4 regions of the Micromonospora sp. NPDC005291 genome follow, and region 1 is predicted to be linked to each of the others. Evidence: riboswitches for the same ligand, from Rfam matches in the RefSeq annotation. Region 1 holds a riboswitch; each other region holds the start of a gene.
What was found. Region 1 has a riboswitch for cyclic di-AMP ahead of ABZT18_RS27555 (hypothetical protein). Riboswitches for the same ligand answer to the same signal wherever they lie in the genome.
Positions count from the first base shown of each region.

Region 2: linked by a shared signal. The riboswitch ahead of ABZT18_RS13650 (hypothetical protein) and the one ahead of ABZT18_RS27555 (hypothetical protein) in region 1 are both predicted to bind cyclic di-AMP.
Region 3: linked by a shared signal. The riboswitch ahead of ABZT18_RS28105 (transglycosylase family protein) and the one ahead of ABZT18_RS27555 (hypothetical protein) in region 1 are both predicted to bind cyclic di-AMP.
Region 4: linked by a shared signal. The riboswitch ahead of ABZT18_RS09400 (C39 family peptidase) and the one ahead of ABZT18_RS27555 (hypothetical protein) in region 1 are both predicted to bind cyclic di-AMP.

Region 1 is NZ_JBEXGR010000026.1:77,496-82,684, reverse strand. Features, by position in the region: gene ABZT18_RS27575 (5'/3'-nucleotidase SurE) at 1-215, opposite strand, end outside; gene ABZT18_RS27570 (PfkB family carbohydrate kinase) at 212-1,189, opposite strand; gene ABZT18_RS27565 (SRPBCC family protein) at 1,379-1,846, shown strand; gene ABZT18_RS27560 (hypothetical protein) at 1,989-2,498, opposite strand; gene ABZT18_RS27555 (hypothetical protein) at 2,620-3,636, opposite strand; cyclic di-AMP (ydaO/yuaA leader) riboswitch at 3,693-3,823, opposite strand; gene ABZT18_RS27550 (cation diffusion facilitator family transporter) at 3,966-4,880, opposite strand; gene ABZT18_RS27545 (AAA family ATPase) at 4,987-5,189, opposite strand, start outside.
Region 2 is NZ_JBEXGR010000008.1:21,669-26,857, forward strand. Features, by position in the region: gene ABZT18_RS13630 (hypothetical protein) at 12-983, opposite strand; gene ABZT18_RS13635 (copper ion binding protein) at 997-1,206, opposite strand; gene ABZT18_RS13640 (metal-sensitive transcriptional regulator) at 1,361-1,657, shown strand; gene ABZT18_RS13645 (YibE/F family protein) at 1,888-3,258, shown strand; cyclic di-AMP (ydaO/yuaA leader) riboswitch at 3,425-3,555, shown strand; gene ABZT18_RS13650 (hypothetical protein) at 3,560-4,579, shown strand; gene ABZT18_RS13655 (carbonic anhydrase) at 4,635-5,189, opposite strand, start outside.
Region 3 is NZ_JBEXGR010000028.1:27,267-32,455, reverse strand. Features, by position in the region: gene ABZT18_RS28125 (YafY family protein) at 1-800, opposite strand, end outside; gene ABZT18_RS28120 (VOC family protein) at 895-1,332, shown strand; gene dinB (DNA polymerase IV) at 1,390-2,577, shown strand; gene ABZT18_RS28110 (hypothetical protein) at 2,703-3,071, shown strand; gene ABZT18_RS28105 (transglycosylase family protein) at 3,167-3,859, opposite strand; cyclic di-AMP (ydaO/yuaA leader) riboswitch at 3,859-4,030, opposite strand; gene ABZT18_RS28100 (peptidoglycan-binding domain-containing protein) at 4,356-4,844, shown strand; gene ABZT18_RS28095 (peptidase inhibitor family I36 protein) at 4,940-5,189, opposite strand, start outside.
Region 4 is NZ_JBEXGR010000005.1:144,836-150,024, reverse strand. Features, by position in the region: gene ABZT18_RS09405 (alpha/beta hydrolase) at 1-536, opposite strand, end outside; gene ABZT18_RS09400 (C39 family peptidase) at 670-1,524, opposite strand; cyclic di-AMP (ydaO/yuaA leader) riboswitch at 1,758-1,899, opposite strand; gene ABZT18_RS09395 (hypothetical protein) at 2,184-2,954, opposite strand; gene ABZT18_RS09390 (hypothetical protein) at 3,087-3,470, opposite strand; gene ABZT18_RS09385 (acyltransferase) at 3,562-4,815, opposite strand; gene ABZT18_RS09380 (hypothetical protein) at 4,952-5,176, shown strand.

The DNA of each region.
Region 1 (5,189 bases):
GCCGGTACGCCCGCCAGGTCCGGCAGCGGGTGGTCGTTCACCACGACCCGTCCGTCCCGCTCCACGGCGCTCATCGCGGCGCTGGTGCCGCTCGCCTCCTCCAACGGCGCGGCGACCACCACATCCAGGCCGCGCTGCGCGGCCGCCCAGGCCAGTGCCTGGATGCCCGGTGCGGCGATCCCGTCGTCGTTGGTGATCAGCACGCGCAACGTCATCGCTCGACCACCCGGTCGGCCAGTTCGTCGGGGGTGGTCCGCTCCTGCGGTCGGCTGTCCGCCGGCACCAGCCGGACCCGGTCCACCAGGCCGGTGATCGAGTCCAACCGCCCGGTGCCCAGGCCGTGCCGTGTCACGTTCAGCGCGCCGGCGGCGGCGCCGGTCCGGATGGCGGTCCGGATGTCCCCGCCGTTGGCCAGGACGGCCGCCACCCCGGCGGTCATGGAGTCGCCCGCTCCGCGCGGGTCGGCGGCCTCCAACCGGGGCATCTCGACCTCGAACAGCTCGCCGTCGATGAGCGCCAGCGCCGGCTGGTCGGCCCGGCTCACCACCACCGTCTCGGCGCCGGCGGCATGCAGTTCGTACATGGCCCGGGTCAGCTCCAGGCTGTCGTCGCTGCGGGCGCGGCCGTCGCGGATCAGCTCCTCGTGGCTCACCTTGAGGAAGAACACACCGCTCTCCAGGACCGAGCCGAGGTGATCGCCGGAGAGGTCGACCACCACCCGGCCGCCGTTGGCGCCGAGGTCGGCGGCGAAGCGCCGGTACAGGTCGGCCGGGACGAGCCACGGCTCGTTCGGCCCACTGAGCACGCACACCGCGGCCCGTAGGCCCTCGCCGAGGGCCAGGTTGTACAGCTCGTCGAGCTCGTGCCAGCTCAGCGGCTGCCCGGGGACGTCGGCGATCTCCTGCCGGGAGCCGTCCCGGCGGTCGTGCACGTACCCGCCGCTACCGGAGTCGCGGACCACCACCTTGAGGTCCACGCCCTCGCTGACCAGCAGCGGCTCCAACACCTGCCCGATCTCCCCGCCGAGGGCGGCGCAGAGCACCACGTCCACACCGAGCGACATCACCATCCGGGCCTGCCAGACGCCCTGGCCGCCGGGGTGCAGGTGCAGCTCGGGGTGGTCGTTCGGCTGGTCCACGGTCACCGTCAGCTGCGGAGTGGGCGCGAAGACCATCACGTGCCCACTCACCGGCCGTCGCCGTTCATGATGTCCGCCCTCAGCACCGTCCGGTGATTCTTCACTAACCGACCCTAATGGGACAGGTGGTGCCACGGCATCGCATCACCCCGGGTTCGTCCAGGCGTTGGCGGCCGTCGGGCGTTGCCAGCCAGACATCGGTACGGGACGATCGTGCGACCAGCGATGGCGGGAGACGGCGTGCTCAGCAGCGATACCTTCAGCTACACCGTCCAGGCCCGCTGCTCGCCAGCCGAGGCGGCGGCGTTTCTCAGCGACCTGACCCGGCAGGGTGAGCTGCACCCGCTGATCGTCCGGGTCCGCCGACTGTCGCCCCGACCCGGCGCACGGGCCAGCTACACGATCAACGACCGCCTGGCGGCCGGGCCGCTGCACTTCCGGACCACCTACCACGCGGACGTGCTGATCAGCGAGGACGACGAGATCGTCACGGTGGCCCGCCAGTGGCCGGCCACCACGGTACGCAACCACACCCGGCTGCGCGCCGAGCCGGACGGCCTGGTCCGGATCGACGTCGAGATCACCCTGAGCGCGCCGACGCTGCTGTTCCGGTACGCGTTCCGCCAGGCCCGGGTCGCTCACCTCGCCCTGGCCACCCGGCTCGGCGCGGCCCTCGACCGCGCAGGCGACCCCCCACCGCCCGCCTGACCCGCCCGCACCCCGCGCACCCCGCACCCCGCACCCCGCACCCCGCACCCCGCACCCCGCACCCCGCACCCCGCACCCCGCACCCCGCACCATGATCGTGCTTGATCGTGGATGTAGTGGCCTTCGGGCAGCCTGGAGGCCACTACATCCTGGTTGCAGCGCGATCACGACTCGCCAGGATGGGTCGCGTCCCGCGCCGCCGGCCCCACGGCTTGTAGGTGGACAGCACCGTCGCGATGATCATCAGGCTGGTCGACACCGCGGGTGCGATCACCAGGTCGGCGCGATCCCGCGCGGGCAGGGTGGCGCCCACCGCACCGGCGTGCCGCAGATTCGGGGTGAGCAGGAAGAGCACCAGCCCGACCATCACCGTGGTGAGCACCAGCTTGACCAGCACCCAGCGGTAGCGCAGCAGACCCCACGGGGTGAGCAGCGCGCTGGTGACGCCGATCAGCCAGACCAGCACGCTCAGCGGCGCGAACAGCACGGTGCCGACCAGTGCCGCGACCGGATACATCACGGCCGGGTCGGCGCCACGCTGCACGGCGATGCCGAGGGTGAGCAGCACCAGGTCGGCGCCGAGCCAGCCGAGCGAGGTGACCAGGTGCAGGGTGAGCAGCCCCTTGCGGGCGATGGGTGGGATCCGTCGCATACCGCGATGCTGCCCGCCGACGCTGACCGGGTCGTCCGACGGCCGGCGACATCAGGGGTACGCCCTGTGACGTAGCCGTGGTCGGTGCCCCCGTGTGTGGGAGGCACCGACCACGGATCGGTCAGTAGACCGACAGGTGCACGTGGTTGGTGTGGTCGCTGGACGGGTCGCCACCCGCCCCGCTGTACGACTTCCACCCGCTGCTGGGCAGCCAGATCTGCCTGTACCAGATCACGTACAGCACGGCGAGCCGATCGGCGTTGCGGATGAAGTACGCGGCCAGGTTGTTGCCGTAGGTCTTGTCGCCGCCGGTGGCGTCGCTGCCGAAGCCACCCTTCTGCGCGGCGAAGTCGCAGGCCCGGCCCTTCGGGTGTTCACCGGAGCCGCTGGGGCGGTGGCAGGAGACGTACCGGGTGAAGCCAGCGGCCTTGGCCTGATTCAGCGCGTGCAGGGTGCGCGGGGTGATGCAGCCGCTGGCCGGGGTGGGGTCGTTGACGCTGCACGACTCCGACGGCCAGGAGCCGTCGGAGTTGCGCGGTGCGGCCGTCGCGTTGGCGGCGGAGGTGCCCCGGTTGGAGCCGGTGTCCACAGTGGTCCGCGGCTTGGGCGTGGTGGCCACGGTCAGGGCCCGTTCGGCCTGCTCCTTGCGCTTGGCCATCACCGCGACCTGCTTGCGCTGTTCAATGATCTCGCCGTCCAGGGCGACCCGGGTGCGGTTGGCCTGGTCCTTGGTGGCGAGCAGGTCGCGCAGCACCCGGTCCTCGTTGGCGGCCACCGCGTCCAGTGCGGCGGCCCGATCCATGAAGCCCTCGGGGGTGTTGCTGTTGAGCAGCGCCGACATCGCGCCGAGCCGGCCGGTGCGATACGCCACCCCGGCGATCTCGCCAACCTTGCCGCTGCGCTGGTCGAGCTCGGCCTCGGTGGTCTTCAGTTGGGTGGCGAGCTGCTGCTGCCGCTGCACGGAGGTGTCCAGGGCGCGCTTCGCGTCCAGGTAGCCCTTGCTGGCCGCGTCGAGTTGGGCCCGCAGCGCCGGGGTGCCGCCCTCTTCGTCGGAGTCGGGTGCGGCGGCGGCCCGGAGGCCGCTCGGGGGTGCGGCCGAGGCGGCGCCGGCCGGGAGCGCGACGCTGAGGGCGAACATCGCGACGATCAGGGCCGCCAGTCGGGCGGAGGGTGGTCGTGCTGGTGCCACTGCGCATGTCCTTCCGTTAGCCGCCGACCGGGTTAGCTGACGGGTTCGGGACGGAAGATCCCTACCGCTGACGCGGATGCACCCCAGGAACGTGGTTCCCCGGTTCGCCACTCGGGCGATTAGGCGGCGACCATCACCGGCGCCGGGAGGGCGCCGCCTGGTGGAGGCCGGGACCGAGCCTACCGGTGCCGGTGGGGCAGTTGCAGCCGATGTGACGGACGGTGCGTACGTCGTCACGGCAATATCCGGCGAAGCCGAGGAAAGCTCCCAAAAGGCTGTCACCACTCGACCGGGCCGCAGGCCCCGGAGGCGGCGCTGGGCTCGATCTGCAACGTCGCGTGCTCGATCCGGAAGTCGTCGTGCAGGGCCGTACGCGCCGCGGTGAGCACCGCGCCGACCTCCGCGCCGGGTGCCATGGTCAGGTGTGCGGAGGCCACGTCCATGCCTGAGGTGAGCGTCCAGACGTGCAGGTCGTGCACCTCGACCACACCGGGCACTGCGGCCAACCGGTCGTGCACGGCGGTCACCTGGAGGTGTTCCGGGGCGGCCTGCACCAGGATGCGGACGGCGGCGCGGGCCAGCCGCCAGGTGCGCGGCAGGATGAACACGCCGATGGCGACCGCGACCAGTGGGTCGGCCCACCACCAGTCGGTGGCGGTGATGAGCAGTGCCGCGCCGATCACGCCGAGCGAGCCGAGCAGGTCGCCGAGCACCTCCAGGTAGGCGCCCTGGAGGTTGATGCTCTCCCGGGCGCCGACACGGAGCAGGGCGAAGGCGACGATGTTCGCGAGCAGGCCGAGCACGGCCACCGCGAGCATCGGGCCGGCGATGACCTCGTGGGGGTCGCCGAAGCGGCGGATCGCCTCGATCACCACGTAGACCGCGACGCCGGAGAGCAGGACGGCGTTGGCGAGCGCGGCGAGCACCTCGAGTCGGTAGAGCCCGAAGGTGCGTTGCGGGTCGCCGGTGGCGCGCCGGGTCGCGGTGATCGCGGCGAGCGCCATCCCGATGCCGAGCACGTCGGTGAACATGTGCCCGGCGTCGGAGAGCAGGGCGAGCGAGCCGGTGTGCAGGGCGGCCACCGCCTCGACCACCATCAGGGTGGCGAGCAGGCCGAACGCCGCCCAGAGTCGACCCCTGTGCCGATGTGCGGCATTGGCGACCGACCCATGGTGGTCATGACCTGCGCCCACGAGATACACCCTCCGCTGCCAGTCAGGACCCGGTCAAATGTATGCTCACATCGCTATGTATGCAAGTGTACGGCCGGCGACGCTCGCCGGCAGCCACCAGCACGGATCAGCCGGTCGGGTCGATGGTGGTGAGTCGCTGAGTGGCCCGGGAGAGCGCGACGTACAGGGTGCGCACCCCGGCACCCGGATCCGCCCGGATCTCGCTCGGTGCGACCAGCACCACCGCGTCGTACTCCATGCCCTTGGCCTCAAGGCTGGTCACCACCTGCAACCTTGGTGCGTCGAGCGCGCCGAGCCAGCCGACGACCT
Region 2 (5,189 bases), on a different contig from region 1:
GTCTGGTCCCGTCAGTTGTGCCCGTGCCCGGGGGTGCCGTGGTCGGCGCCGCCGGTCGGTGCGGGTCCGCTCGGGTCGCCCCCGGTTGGCGGGGCGTCGGCCGTGGGAGCGCCGGGCGGCGGAGTGCCGGTGACGACGGTGAACTCGGCGGTGTGCACCGTCCCGCCGTGCCGGAAGTCGAGGTAGAGCCGGTAGCTGCCGGCTGAGGGCACCTCGGCGAGGAAGGTGACGGCCGGGCCGGGCCGGGTCCGCCCGTCGCCGGGCGTTCCGTCCGGGTGCACATGCAGGTACGCCAGGTCGCCTCGGCGCAGTGCCACCAGGTGCCCGTACGCGCCCAGGTAGGGCTCAAGGTCGGTGACCGGCTGCCCGTCCCGGTTGACGGTCAGGGTGAGCGGTGACGTGCGGCCGGGCTGCGGCGCACCGGTCAGGGTGACCGTGTAGCCGTCGACGGTGGTGCTGGTCACCGGGGCTGGCAGCGGCCGTTCGGTCAGCTCACCGGGGACGGTCACGTCCACGCCGAGGGTCAGCGGCTCACCCCCGGTCGGGGTGAAGTCGGCGAACGCCCGCCACTGCCCGGGGCCGGCCAGCGGGGTGTCGACCCGCCAGGTGCCGTCCGGGGCCAGGTCGGGGTGCACGTGGCGGAAGCCGGAGAGGTCCCGTCGGGCGACGATCAGGTGCATTCGCTTGTCGTGCGCCACGTCGTACCGGGTCACCGGGCGCCCGTCGGGCCCGGTGATCCGGAAGGCGAACTCGTCGGCCGGGGCATCGACCGGTTCGAGGGTATATCCGCGGTCGGAGACGAGCAGGCCGCCGGGGAGCCGGTCGGTCGCCTCGTCGTGCTCCCCTGTCGCGTGGGCGGCACCGCCGTCGTGCCGGCTGTCGGCGACCGGGGCGGGGTCGACCAGACGGCCGATCCCGTAGGTCGCGCCGAAGACCGCCGCCAGACCGACGGCGAACCCGGCCAATCTCGTCACGGTGCGCATACCGACCCTCCGATCACGCGTCGACGAGGTCGTAGCCGGCCTCGTCGACAGCGGCCCGAACAACCCCGGTGTCCAGCGGCTGGTCGCTGCTGACGGTGACCCGGCCGGCCGCGAGGTCGACCTGGACGTCACGCACGCCCTCGATGGCGCCGACCTCGGCGCTCACCGCGCTGACGCAGTGCCCACAGGTCATGCCCTGCACCTGGTACGTGGTGTTGACCATCGAAACGTCTCCCTTCGCCACCTCCGAAGCCTATACCCCTGGGGGGTAAGTCGGAGGCGGACCTCTACCCTTGCACGTTACCGGTACCCGGTGGGGGTATCCGGCCAGAAGAGGACCGTACCATACCCCCCAGGGGTACGCTATCCTTGTCGACATGACCGCACCCACCCCGATCCGCGGGTACACCGCCAGCAAGGACCAGTTGCTCACGCGGCTCCGCCGCGTCGAGGGGCAGGTCCGCGGCATCGAGAAGATGGTCGACGACGACCGCTACTGCATCGACGTGCTCACCCAGATCTCCGCGATCCAGGCCGCACTCGACAAGGTGGCGCTGGGGTTGCTCGACGGGCACGCCCGGCACTGCATGCACGAGGGGGCAGCCGAGGGCCGGGCCGACGAGATGGCCACCGAGATGATGGCGGCAGTCGGCCGGCTCATGAAGCGCGGCTGACAGCCCTCAGTCCGGGCATTCCACGGTGACCCTCCGTATGCCGCTGCACAGCCGGGCACCGGCGCCACCACGACGTGGCGCCTTCGGCCGGCCGGGCCGGGCACTGACCGTCCGTGATCGAGCGGTCGTCAGCCAGCGATCCGCCGCACCTGTCGCCGCGTTTCCACGGCAACGGTGAACCGACCGGCACGCTGACCCGTACCCCGCACCGGATCGTTGGGAGTCTCGCCTTGGGTTCCGACCACACCCGCCCCGCTCCGTCCGCCCCGCCCCGGGTACGACGGATCCTCGTCATGACGGTGGTGCCCCTCTTCGTCGCCACCGTGCTCGCCGCCGTGCTGCTCTGGCCGCGGGGTGGGTCCCCGCAGACCGACGGCGGAGCGGACGTGCCGCGCCACCCCGGCACGGTGACCCGGGTGGTGACCGAGCCATGCCCGCCGGTGCCGTCGAGCCCCGAGGGCACACCGAGGGTCGGTGCCGGGCCGTGCGGCACGGTCGACGTCCGGGTGGACGACGGGCCGACCGCCGGCCAGCAGGTGCGGACACCGGTGCCCGACGGCCCCGGCGCGCCCCGGGTCGAGGTCGGCGACGAGGTCATCCTGGTCGAGCTCACCGACCCGACCGATCCCACCGCCAGCAACTGGAACATCGCCGAGCATCAGCGCGGCACCCCGATGGTGTGGCTGGCGGTGGTCTTCGCCGCCGCGATCGTCGCGTTCGGTCGGTGGCGGGGCCTGGCGGCGCTCGCCGGGCTGGCCGCCAGCTTCGCCATCCTGCTCACCTTCGTGCTGCCGGGCATCGGCGCAGGCAAATCACCCCTGCTGGTGGCGGTGGTCGGCGCGGCCCTGATCATGTTCGTGGTGCTCTACCTGACGCACGGGGTCACCGCGCAGACCTCGGTCGCGGTGCTCGGCACCCTGGGAAGCCTGGTGCTGACCGGTGTGCTCGCCACCATCGCCACGGCCGCAACCCACCTCACCGGCTTCGGCAGCGAGGATGCGACGACACTGTCGATGTTCCAGGGCGACGTGGACCTGCACGGCCTGCTGCTCGCCGGGATCATCATCGGCTCGCTCGGGGTGCTCGACGACGTGACGGTCACCCAGGCGGCCACCGTCACCGAGTTGGCGAACGCGAACCCCGGGCTGACCCGGTTGCAGCTGTACCGTGCGGCCACCCGGGTCGGCCGCGCGCACATCGCCTCCACTGTCAACACCATCGTGCTGGCGTACGCGGGCGCGTCGCTACCCCTGCTGCTCCTGCTCACCGCCGACTCGCGGCCGATCGGGCAGATCCTCACCAGCGAGTTCCTCGCGCAGGAGATCGTCCGCAGCGCGGTGGCCACACTCGGCCTGATCGCCGCCGTGCCACTGACCACCGGACTGGCCGCGGTGGTGACCACCGCCGGGCGCACGGATGCCCCTCCGTCCGCCGACGCTCCCGCCCCGCGACCCCAGCCGGCCCGGGCGGAGGCACTGGCCGCACTCATCTCACCGCGAACAGGTCGACCCGGCGAGCCGGATCCGACGCGGACCTCACCCCCACACACCGCCACCGACCGGTGGCCGGAGCCGAACAGGAGCACAGATACGGCATGGTGACACTCCTCAGCGTGACCAGTTTGGGCATCCGCCCTGAGAACCGCGTCACTGGTCACTCAACGCCATGGCGAAATGACACTTTTGGTCGACATCAAGGCGTAGCTCACCAGGCCGACTCTCGGGTAACCTCGCTGCCGGTTACCGATGAAGGCGCGAAGCGGCGCCTGCGGTGCCACCGCCCAATCGCCAACCGGCGAGCCGGGGACCCAGGTACGTGGGGTGAATCCGCGTCAGCGGTAGGGGCCACTTCCGCCCCGAACCCGTCAGCTAACCCGGTCGGCGGTCGACGGAAGGGAACATTGTGACGGCACCCCTACGCCGCTGGTTGACACCCGTGGTGGCCGTGATCGCCGCACTGACCGTGCTCGCCGGGCCCCTCCCGGCCCATGCCGCCCCGACGACCCCCACACCGTCCGGGCACGAGGAGGACGGCGAGCCCCAACTGCTCAACGACGTCATCGAGCAGGCCAACCGCGACTACTCCGCCGCCAAGTCCAAGCTGGACAAATCCAAGAAGCGACAGCAGGAGTTGGCGCTGGAGGTCGACCGGGCCAAGGCCGACCTGGATGCGCTGGCCCCGCAGGTCGGGCAGATCGCCGCCCAGGCGTACCGGACCGGCCGGATCGGCGCGATCGCGATGCTGCTGGAGAGCGACGCCCCCGACTCGTTCGTCCAGCGCGCCTCGGTGCTCGACGAGATGAACATGGTCAACGAGAAGAAGCTCTCCGAGGTCAACACGGTGAAGGCCCGCGCCGAGCAGGCCAAGCTGGCCCTCGACACGGAGGTCCGCGAGCAGCAGAAGCAGACCGCCCTGATGGCGAAGCGGAAGAGCGAGGCGGACAAGGCGCTCTCCCTGGTCGGCGGAAAGGGCTTCACCGGCGGCCTGGTGGATGCCACCTCGCCCGTCGCCCGGCTCGGCCCGGGTCGCACCTCCGACGGTGACTGGAAGCCCCAGTCGTGCAGCGAGAATGACCCCACCACGTCCGGCTGCATCACGCCTCGCACGCTGCACGCGTACAAGGAGGTCAAGCGGGCCGGCTTCAGCCGGTTCGTCGGCTGCTACCGCTCCGGCGGGCCATGGGAGCACCCGAAGGGCCGCGCCTGCGACTGGTCGCTGCAGAAGAGCGGCTTCGCCCCGTGGCACAACGAGGACACCCGGACGTACGGCAACAACGTCGCCGCGTTCCTCATCCGGAACGCCGACCGGCTCGGCATCTACTACGTGATCTGGAACCGCCAGATCTGGTTCCCGGCGACCGGCTGGAGTTCGTACAGCGGGCCGTCGAACCACACCGACCACGTGCACATGTCGCTGCTCTGACCCGCACGATGCCCCGTCGAGGGCCGTTCCGCGTCGCGGGACGGCCCTCGACGCGTCAGGCTGCGGCGGGCGCGGCCGGGTCGGTCGACCCCGCCGGCACGTCGAGCGTCGCGAAGCCGGCCGGCACGGCGGCCACCGGGCGTACCGCTCCGGCGGCGAGCCGATACGACACGCCCACGACCGCGCACCGCCCCTGCGCCACCTCGTCGGCCAGCACGGGCGACTGCCCCAGCAGCGTCTCGACCGTCTGCGCGATGTGGATGTCGACGATTTCGTCGATGTCGTCCACGCCCTCGGCTTCGGCCCGGCGCAGGCTGGGCAGCACGGCGTCGACCACCGCCCGCAGGTGCCCACGAGGTGGGGTGCCGGTCGCGGCGACCTCCCGGGCCGCCTGCACCGCGCCGCACGAGTCGTGGCCGAGCACCACCACCAGCGGGGTGCCGAGAACGGTCACCGCGTACTCCACGCTGCCGAGCACCTCCGGGCCGGCGGTGTGCCCGGCCGTACGGACCACGAACAGGTCACCCAGCCCTCGGTCGAAGATGATCTCGGCGGCCAGGCGCGAGTCGGAGCAGCCGACGATCACCGCGAACGGGTGCTGCCCGTCTGC
Region 3 (5,189 bases), on a different contig from region 1:
TCGCGGTCGTCCTCGACACGCCCCACCTGGGGCGGCACCAACGCCCGTACCCGGTCGGCCGGGGCGTGCACCCGCACCCGGGCGAGATACCGGTATGGCGCCTCGGTCACGGACCGCTGTACGAAGGCGACCGGGTCCGGGTGCTCGCGCGCCCGGAAACGCCAGGTCGTCGGCACCGCCGCCCGCATCCGGTCCAGGCGGAACGTCCGCCAGTCGTCGCGGTCGACGTCCCAGGCCATCAGATACCAGCGGCGGCCGGTCGTGACCATCCGAATCGGCTCGACCGTCCGGTCGCGCTCCCCACCGTCGCGACCGGCGTAGGTGAACCGCACCCGCACCGCGTCTCGACAGGCCCGCGCGAGTGTCACCAGCAGCTCCGCGTCGATCTCGGCCACCGGTCCGATGAGGGTCTCCGTGGAGCCGTGCACGGCCCGCACCTCGGCGCGCAGCCGCGACGGCATCACCTGATCGAGCTTCGCGAGTGCCCGCAGCGCCGCCTCGCCCGCCCCGACGACCGTGCCGCCCGAGGCGAGCCGCAGGGAGACCGCCGTCGCGATCGCCTCCTCGTCGTCGAGGAGCAACGGCGGCAGCCGGGTGCCCGCGCCGAGTTGATAGCCGCCGCCGACGCCCGCCGTCGCGTGCACGGGGTAGCCGAGCGTCCGCAGTCGCTGCACGTCGCGGCGCACGCAGCGGTCGGTGACCCGCAGCTCGGCGGCGAGCTCGGCGGCCGTCCAGGACGGTCGACGCTGCAACAGCGCCAACAGACGCAGCACCCGTTCGGTCGTCGCCTCGACGGTCACGTGCCGATCGTTGCACGAATTGCGGAACGACCCTGTCCGCTAGGTGCGGGAGGCTGGGATCATGACCGACCAGATCAGGAAAGAGGGAGCTGACATGGCCCGCGACATGCAGATCACATTCGACTGCGCCGACCCGGCCGCGTTGGCGGCGTTCTGGGTTGAGGCGCTCGGCTACCAGGTGCAGGCCCCGCCCGGAGACTTCGAGTCGTGGGAGCAGGCACTGGAGGCGATGGGGGTGCCACCGGAGAACCGTAACGACGCCTCAGCGGTGGTCGACCCCGAAGGCTCCAGGCCGCGGCTGTTCTTCCAACGGGTGCCGGAGCACAAGCAGGCGAAGAATCGCGTGCACATCGATGTGCGAGCCGCTCCGGGGCTCACGGGTGACGAGCGGATGGCGGCCCTGGAGGCGGAGGCCGAACGGCTCGTCTCGCACGGCGCCGCCCGGCTCAGTCGTCACGAGCCCGCTCCCCCACTGGGCGCCGGTCACCTCATCATGGCCGACCCCGAGGGCAACGAGTTCTGCCTCGACTGACCGGGCGTTCGCCCAGCTCACTGCCGTAATGGTGGGATGCCATGCGAACATGTGTACGTGTCGCCCGGGGCCAACATCCTGCACGCCGACCTGGACGCGTTCTACGCGTCGGTCGAGCAACGCGACGACCCGCGCCTACGCGGGCGGCCGGTGATCGTCGGTGGGGGCGTCGTCCTCGCGGCCAGCTACGAGGCGAAGGCGCGGGGCGTACGCAGTGCGATGGGCGGTCAGCAGGCGCGCCGGCTGTGTCCGGACGCGATCGTGGTGCCACCCCGGATGTCGGCGTACACGGCGGCGAGCCGCGCGGTCTTCGAGATCTTCCGGCAGACCACCCCGCTGGTCGAGGGGCTCTCCATCGACGAGGCGTTCCTGGACGTGGGCGGCCTGCGGCGGCTCGTCGGGTCACCGGCCGACATCGCCGAGCGGCTGCGTCGGGAGGTCAGTGAACGGGTCCAACTGCCGATCACGGTGGGCGTGGCCCGCACGAAGTTCCTGGCGAAGGTGGCCAGCGGGGTGGCGAAGCCCGACGGGCTGCTGGTGGTCGCGCCGGACGCCGAGTTGGCGTTCCTGCACCCGCTGCCCGTGGAGCGGCTGTGGGGCGTCGGCCCGGTCACCGCCGCGAAGCTGCGGGAACGACGGATCCGTACGGTCGGCGAGGTGGCCCGACTCGGCGAGGCCGCGTTGGTGTCGATGCTCGGGGCGGGCGCCGGTCGGCACCTGCACGCTCTGGCGCACAATCGCGACCCCCGGGCGGTTCAGGTGGGGCGTCGGCGCGGCTCGATGGGCGCCCAGCACGCGCTGAGCCGTAGCCCGCATGCCCCGGCGGAGCTGGATGCCATCCTCGCCGGGCTGGTCGACCGGGTCAGCCGGCGGATGCGGGCGGCCGGGCGGTCCGGGCGCACGGTGGTGCTGCGGCTGCGCTTCGGCGACTACACCCGGGCGACCCGCTCACACACCATCGGCAAGGCGACGGCCGACACGACGTCGCTGCTCACCGCCGCGCGAGCGCTGCTGCGGGCCGCGCTGCCCGAGATCGATCGTCGTGGTGTCACCCTGATCGGTGTTTCGGTGGGCAATCTGGACGACAACCCGGTTCAGCCGGAGCTGCCGTTCCACCGCGAACCGGGTGCGGAGTTGGACGCCGCAGTGGACGCGGTCCGTGACCGGTTCGGATCGGCGGCGCTCACCCGTGCGGTGCTGCTCGGCCGGGATCCGGGCGTCGAGATGCCGCTGCTGCCGGATTGACCGGTCTGCGTGCCGCGTTCGGGGGGCCGAGCTGCGACCGGAGACACATCACAGCAGGTCGGCGGTTTAGCCAGCGGCTGACGGGTGACCCTTGTGGGGTACAGCCTGACAAGGGGGGACCCACGATGTCCGACGACACCAGCAACCGACCGAGCCGTCACGCCGAGCGCCCGCACGACGTGACCGACCCGCTGCTCTGGCAGTTGGCGATCGACGTGCTGAGCGCCCACGAGCCGGACGACGAGGGGCAGTGCCGCAACCTCCAGTGCGCCGGGCAGTCCTGGCCGTGCACGGCTCGCACCGGCGCCGAGCAGTCTCTGCGCGTGTCCCGCGGCACGCCCGCCTCGGACGAGATGCCCATGGACGGCGGCGACAGTGACGATGTCGGCACTGCCTGGCCCGGGGAGGGCGCGGTACCGGCCCAGCGATGGGCCCGCAATGCCGACCCGGTGGCGTCGCATCGCGGATCGAAGGCGTCCGCCTCGGCGGCGTGACGGCGGGGTGCACCGGCACGAACACACGGCGCTGCTCAGCGCCACACACAGGAACGCTCGGCCGGTGACCCGGCCGAGCGTTCGTGTGTCATCCGTCAGAGGCTGAGCCGCTGGCCCGGGAAGATCAGACCCGGGTCGGTGCCGACCAGCGGCCGGTTGTGCTCGTACAGGGCCTGCCAGCCGCCGGCCACCCGGTGGGTGTCGGCGATCTCCGACAGGGTGTCGCCCGGCTTGACCAGGTACTGGTCGCCCGCCGTCGGCGCGGTGCGCTCGTGGTTGCGGGTCGCCGGCTGCTCGCCGCGCGACGACCGCTCCTGCGGCGTGGTGGGCTTCGCGGTCGACTTCGTCGACGGCTTCTCGGTCGACTTGGTCGACGGCTTCGCGGTCGACTTGGTCGACGGCTTCTCGGTCGACTTGGTCGCGGAGCCGCCCTTCTTGCCGCAGGTCGGCCAGGCGCCGATGCCCTGCCCGTCGAGCACCTTCTCGGCGACGGCGATCTGCTCGCCGCGGCTGGCCAGGTCAGCGCGGGCGGCGTACTTCTTGCCGCCGTAACCGGCCCAGGTGCCCTGCGAGAACTGCAATCCGCCGTAGTAACCGTTGCCGGTGTTGATCTTCCAGTTGCCACCGGACTCGCACTGGGCGATCGCGTCCCAGTTGACCGCGGCCTGCGCTGGGGCGGCCGGCCCGAAGAGGGCGACGGCGCCGGTGACCGCACCGACGGCCAGGGTGCCGACGGCGAGACGGCGGGTGGTGACCCGTCGATGACGGGGGGTGTAGACAGACGTCATGTGAGCTTCCTCCACGCCGGCGAGGTGAGCTGTCGGGTTCGGGCCGAGGAGCCCGGCCGCACGGTGGCGGCTTCACCCCGAGGTGACATGCACCGAGGAACGTTGGGTCCCCCGCTCCTGCCCGGTGACTGGGTTCCGACGACCGGGGGCAGGATTTGGCGTTGCCGGCCGTGGTGTCCGCAATGGCGAACCCGACCGACGTTAGGCACGGTCGGTGACGGTCGCCCACCCCCTGTGAACTTCTTCACCGGGCCACGCGGGGCGGGTCGCGCAGCGGTTGCGAGCGATCGACGTCTGTGCAGTCACCATCATGGACCGTTTCCGATCAGACGTCGGTCCCGGTGGTGCGTGCCGAGACGAGCGGGTGGGTGTCACCGCCCCGCTGGAACCGCTGGTGGCGAATTGACGTTCGAGCAAGAAACGGTAGATCGACGGTCGCGATGCTCCTGGGCATGCCGGGTTGACCCGAGCAGCCAAGCCCGCCCAGGAGGAGATCATGCCGATCCACCAGAACCGCACCGGGCGCCGCAGCGCCGCCGCCATCCTGCTGACCGTGCTGGCCAGCGCCGGACTCGCCGCGCTCGCGCCGACCGCCGCGCAGGCGGCCAGCACGTGCACCAGCCTGACCTTCTTCCGCGTCGGTGGCTACCCGGGCGGTGCCGACATGCACGTGCCCACCATCGGCTGGCAGGACGGTAACAAGACCTGCTACCTGGAGTACGGCCACTCCAACAGCGCGGTCAAGGTGTTGCAGGAGGCGCTGAACAACTGCTACTCCCAGTCCCTGAGGCTCGACGGCCAGTACGGCACCAACACCCGGAATGCCGTCCGGGCCGCGCAACGTCAGATCAACCAGACCTGGGAGTGGGCGAACATCGCCGAAGACGGCGAGTATGGCCCGCAGACCCGGGCGTGGATGGGCTTCGCGATCTTCGGGGTCAACGGTGGCCCGGTCATCCCGAACGTCTGCTACTACCCGGGCTGACCCGCGCGACGGCGCCGGCCGGAATCCCCCGTTGGATTCCGACCGGCGCCGTCGTGGCGTCTCCGGTCCCTCCCCCGCACCGGAGACTCCGGCCCTCAACACACCCGTACGGCCTCGATGCGCGTGTTCCAGGTGCCGCCAATCGCGGCCGAGTCATACGCCAGGTTCGCCCGGTAGCCGTAGGCGTGCTGGTAGCCGAGCAGGCCGGTGGCATTGGCGTTGTCCCAGAAGGTGGAGACGGTGCCGGACGGCCGGTTGTTCTTGATCGACTGGGCCCTGTTGCGGAAGTACGAGGGCAACGTCACGTCGTTACAGCCGTTGTACGGCCCGTCGAGGTAGAAGACG
Region 4 (5,189 bases), on a different contig from region 1:
GTCGGGTCCATGGCGAGGCGCCACCGGCCGTCGACCTGACGCAACCCGGCGTCCACCACCGGATGATCCGGCGGGACCAGGCCGACCAACCCGGAGACGCGCAGGTAGCGGCGGGCCGCCTCGGTGCGGCTGGCGAACCAGCTCACCGGGCGCGCGGCGAGCTCCGCGGCGCGGGCCAGCTCGGCCGGCGACCAGAGCGCCTTGATGCCGAGCCCGACCACCGCGTCCACCGGTATCCCGGTGGCGCGGGCGGCCAGCGCCAGGCCGACCACCCCGCCCAGCGAGTGCCCGAGCACGACGAGCCGGTCGTCGGCGGCCAGGCCGTGGGCGATCCGGCCGGCGAAACCAGCAAAGGTGTACGACGGCAGCGGGGCCGACCAGCCGTGGCCGGCGAGGTCCGGTGCCAGCCACCGCCCGGGCCAGTGCTGCTCCAGCAACGGCGCCCACGGCAGCCAGACGTCTCCGGTCGCCCCCATCCCGTGCAGCAGCAACAGGATCGGCCCACGGCCTGCCCGGCCACCTGATTCATCCACCACGGCCGCAGTCTCCCACGGTTCGCGACCAGGTACGAGGATCGTCGATGCGGCGCAGGCCTGACCGCTCGGTGAAGACGCCGCGGGCGCCGGCCCCTTGTGGGGGACGGCGCCCGCGGCGGTCAACGTGCCTGGGTCAGGCGGAGTAGCCCCGGCTGGCGATCCAGTTGGCCAGGTCGATCGTGGTGATCCAGTACGACGGGTCGGCCGCGTTGGCCGAGTCGGCGATTCGCACGGTCCGGCCGTTGTCCTTGTAACCCACCACGGCGATGTAGTGCCCGCCGCCGTAGGAGTGCCAGCCGCCGTTGGTGTCGGTGGCGTCGCCGACGACGTTGGCCACCACACCGCGACCGTCGGTGATCGCCTTGACCACGTCGGCCTGGAGCTGGTCCATCTGGGCCGAGCTGGGCGTGCCGGCGAACATCCGGGTCCGGTACGGGGAGCCCTTCACCTCGGCGTTGAGCACCCGGGTGGTGTCCAGGGCCGAGTTGGTGCCCATCTCGGTGGTGCCCAGCTCGGCGCCCAGCTCATCCTGGGTGCGGTTGATGCCGGCGGCGCTGAGAGCGTTGCGGGTGGCAGCCGGGCCGCAGTTGTAGTACGTGTTCTGCACCTGGTAGTCGTAGTCGAGCACCTTGGTCGCGGGCGGCTTCGGCGGCTCCGGCTTACGGGTCAGGTCCGGGTTGCTGCTGGCCTTGGCTGCGGGCGACGCGGCACTGGTGGCCGGCGCGGGGGCGGCGGTGGTCGGTGCGGTGCTGGCCGAGGAGGACGCGTCGCGCGCCTCGCTGCGGGAGGCAGCGGTGTCGCTGCGCATCTCGGCGACCGTGGTCACGGTGTGCTGGCTGGCCGGGGCGTCGTCGGTGCTGGTGACCAGGGCGCCGGTGGTGCTGGCGATCGCGAGGGCCGCGGCGGAGGCGACAACGATCTGGTAAGGGCGCTCGGTGGCGAGGCGGCGGAGCTGACGCTTCAGGGTGTGCTTCACGGGGTCCTCCACGGATCGGGGGGAGAGCGGCACACCGGGGGCCGGACCGGCATCCGGGCAGGCGCCAGCGCGCGGACCGTGGTCCGCGGATGGTGAACCGCTCAGGGGAACGCCCGGCGCGGCCGGGCGGGAAAGGCAGTGACCCGGGGGTCAGCTCACCGTCACTGGACGAATGAGCGGGGGCACCGCTGCGCCGTGGAGGCGAGGGAACAACCGAGGGATGGAAAGGTGCTGCACGAGGATAGAACTCCTTCCGACACCGCCTACCGGGTTAGCTGACGGATTCGGGCGGGAAGATCGCCCTACCGCGGGCCGTGGCTCGCGGATTCACCCCGGACTTACTGATGGGTCCCCGGTTCGTAGATCACGATTGAGCGGGTCGGCGCGGCGTCGCCTCTTGCGAACGGTTACCGCACCGGACAGGACGACAGTACTGGCCGGCCCTTCCCCTGCCAAGCCGGGTTCACCTGCGTAAACTCCAATCGGCGCGACAATTTCTGCGCGTATTGCCGATGATGTGACTCGATGGGACAACCGGTTACGGCGACGCCTGCGGGCGACAACCGGACAGGCCGCCGATTATGCGGCCACAATCATGGGAAAAATCGAGCCAATCGTGCCCGACGCCCGATTCGCCATTGACATGACCGGGCTCACATAACGGATCGGGCTCAACCCGCGCGAGCCGGGCGCCAGCGTGCCACGAGTGCGGGACGGAACGCCCGGGTAGCCGCCCGGCGGGCGGGTACCGGGTTCGGCCGCAGCCGGGCCGCTGCCGCGTACGCCTCCTCGGCGAGAGTGCGGGCCGACTCGGCGGCCAGTTCCGCGTCCCGCCAGGCGGCCCGCTCCCGGGTGGCGGCGGCCTGGTAGTCGGCCAGCCTCGCGTCCCGGATCGCCCGGCTCAGCAGCACCTCCTGCTCGACCGGGTGCCGCCGGGGATCCCACCCGTGCCGATGCCCGAACACGTCGCCGAACTGCGCCATGGTCAGGTCGCCCCGCCAGTGCGCCGCCGCCGCCGCGCGATGCAGGTAGCGCTCCCGGGAGGCGTACTCGGCGGGGGTGCGGGGGGTATGCGGGGTGGGCAGCGCCCCGGCACCCGCGAAGCGACGGGCGGCGGTGTCCGCCTCGTCGTACCCGCCCCAGGCCCGCTCCATCTGCTCCTGAGCGGTCAGCCAGGCCACGCGGCGCCGCCGTGCGGTCCTGGTCGCGCCGGCCGCGGCGACGGCCACCTCCTCGGCGTACCGGCGCAGGTCGACGGCCTCGGCCGCGGCCAACTCCCGGGCGGTGGGCGCGGTCGGGAGCGGGTCGTCCGTTGGCCGGTCCCGCTCGGGGCGGGCGGCCAGCACGATGAGTACGCCCAGTGCCAGCAGGAACAGGGCCGACCAGATGGCGGCGGCCTGCGGCACCTCGGTCACGAACTGGTAGAAGACGACGGTCTCCATGGTCGGCACCTCGGGGAGAGAGCAATGCGGTGGGAGCCCCACCGGCCACCGGGCCACGGTGGGCCACGAATCGGCGGGGTGCGGAGCGGGTGGATCGACAGGGCGCGGCGACGGGACGCTCGTCCCGGTGGCTCAGCGCCCTGGTGGGGCCCGGGGCGCCCGGCCGCTCGGACCGTCGACGAGGGGCAGCCGGTCGGACCCGGCCCCGCACACCGACAGCACGCCGGCCGCCGCGACGGTGCCCCGGCCGGCGGGCAGCGCCGGTTGCGAGTCGACCGACCAGGCCGGCAAGGAGGTCTCGACGGCTCCCTCAGGGGCCACCTGGGCCGATTGCGCAGCCGTTGGCACGGCGCTCAGGGTCGGCACGGAACTCGGCCCGGCGCTCAGGGTTGGCGTGGCGGCCGAGGCCGGGCCTGCGCCAAGCGCCAGGGCCGCGACGACGGCGAGGCTGGTCAGCACCCGTGTCGCCCAGCGCGCCACCCACCACAGGGGACAGGTGAACGCGACCGGAAGCACGCCCCCACGCTACCGTCACGCCGACCCGGGCGCATCGACCACGGGCGTGTCGGCGTACGCCGCGCCGACCGCGCTGACCAGTGCGGACGCCTCAGCGCGAGTCGACGTACGTCGATCGGCCGCTGGCCTGCTCGACGTCGCCGCCGGCGGCTTCGCCGGCCTGGGCCTGGGTCCCGACGCCATCGGCGGTGCGGTCTTCGTGGCCGCTGACTTCGATGCTGGCGGTGCGTTGCTGAGGGACGGACACCTGGCGGGCCGGGCGGCGTGGAGCGAGCCGGCGCATCATCGGGGTCTCGACGAAGCGGTGCAGCAGCCCGGCGAGGACCAGGTTCACCAGCAGGAAGCCGAGCACCGCGACGGGGCCACGCCAGCCCTGGAAGCCGGTCCCCCAGTCACCGCTCCAGCGCAGCACGCTCGTCATCACCAGCACGTGCACCAGGTAGAAGGCGAAGGAGACCTCGCCGAGCCAGACCACCGGTCGGGACCGCCACGGGGAACGCTTACCTCGGACGTCCGCGTCCGCGGCGGCAGTGATCACCAGCAGGTACGCCACCGCGAGCAGCGTGGTCCACAGCTCGGCGCGAATCCATTCTGCCGCTGCCACCCAGGTGGCCAGGAAGATCACGCTGGCTGCGGTCAGCCCCGGGCCGCGCCAGAGGCCACGGCGCATCAGCTCGGCCGCCACCGCGCCCATCCAGAACTCCAGCGACCGTACGGGCGGGAAGATCTGCGTGAACCACCAGCGGCTCGCCTCCGGCACCAGGTGCTGGGCCGGCCAGAGCGCGAGGATCAGCAGAGGTAGCGCGACGATCAGCACCCAGAGCAGCTTCGGCCGGGCCCGGCGCAGCAGCGGCAGCGCCAACGGCAGGCAGAGGTAGAAGAAGAACTCGCAGGAGAGCGACCAGCTCACGGTGTTGATGCTGTAGAACCAGCCCGGTCGGGGATCCCAGGCCTGCAACAACAGCAGGTTCTCCAGCGCGACCGCCGGCAGGACCGGGTCGGCGAACCACCAGGCGACCAGCAGCGCCGCCCCCCACAGCACCAGGTGATTCGGATAGATCTTGGCGACCCGTCGCCGCCAGAAGGTGCGCCGGGAGTCGCCTACGCGGGCCGACCAGACCAGCACGAAACCGCTCAGGATGAAGAAGAACTGCACCCCGGACAGGCCGAGGGTGAACAACGCGTCGACCACGGCCTTGTAGTCCGGCTCGGCGATGATCCGCATGGTGCCCGCGTGGAATCCGAAGACCAGCAACGCGGCGATCCAGCGCAGCCCGGTCAGCGAGGGCAGCCGGGCCGACGCGGGGGTGGGCCGGGCAGCCGTCGCCGCGGCGGCGCTCGTCATGCTGGGATCCCGACGCTCGGCAACGTCACCAGCACGTGCGTGTCCTCCTCGGTACGACGTCGGACGGCGCGACGGCGACGCCCGCGACGGCCCAGCAGGGGCCGCACCCGGGGCACCCTACCCGGGGCACTCCCGGGTGAACCGGACGCGTTCCACCCCGCCAACGCGGCTGCCGGAGCTGACCGCCGGTGGGTCGCCGGACGAGCCGCCCGCGCGACGGCGGCGCGCACCCTGCACGGGCTGCTCGGCTCGCGGCGCGACGCTGGCCGCGCAAGCCTGGTCCACCGTCGACGGGCAGGGAAGGGCACGGGTCGTGGACGCGGTGTTCGACGCCGTACGCCCCGCCGACGTACGCGACTGACGCTGTCGCACGC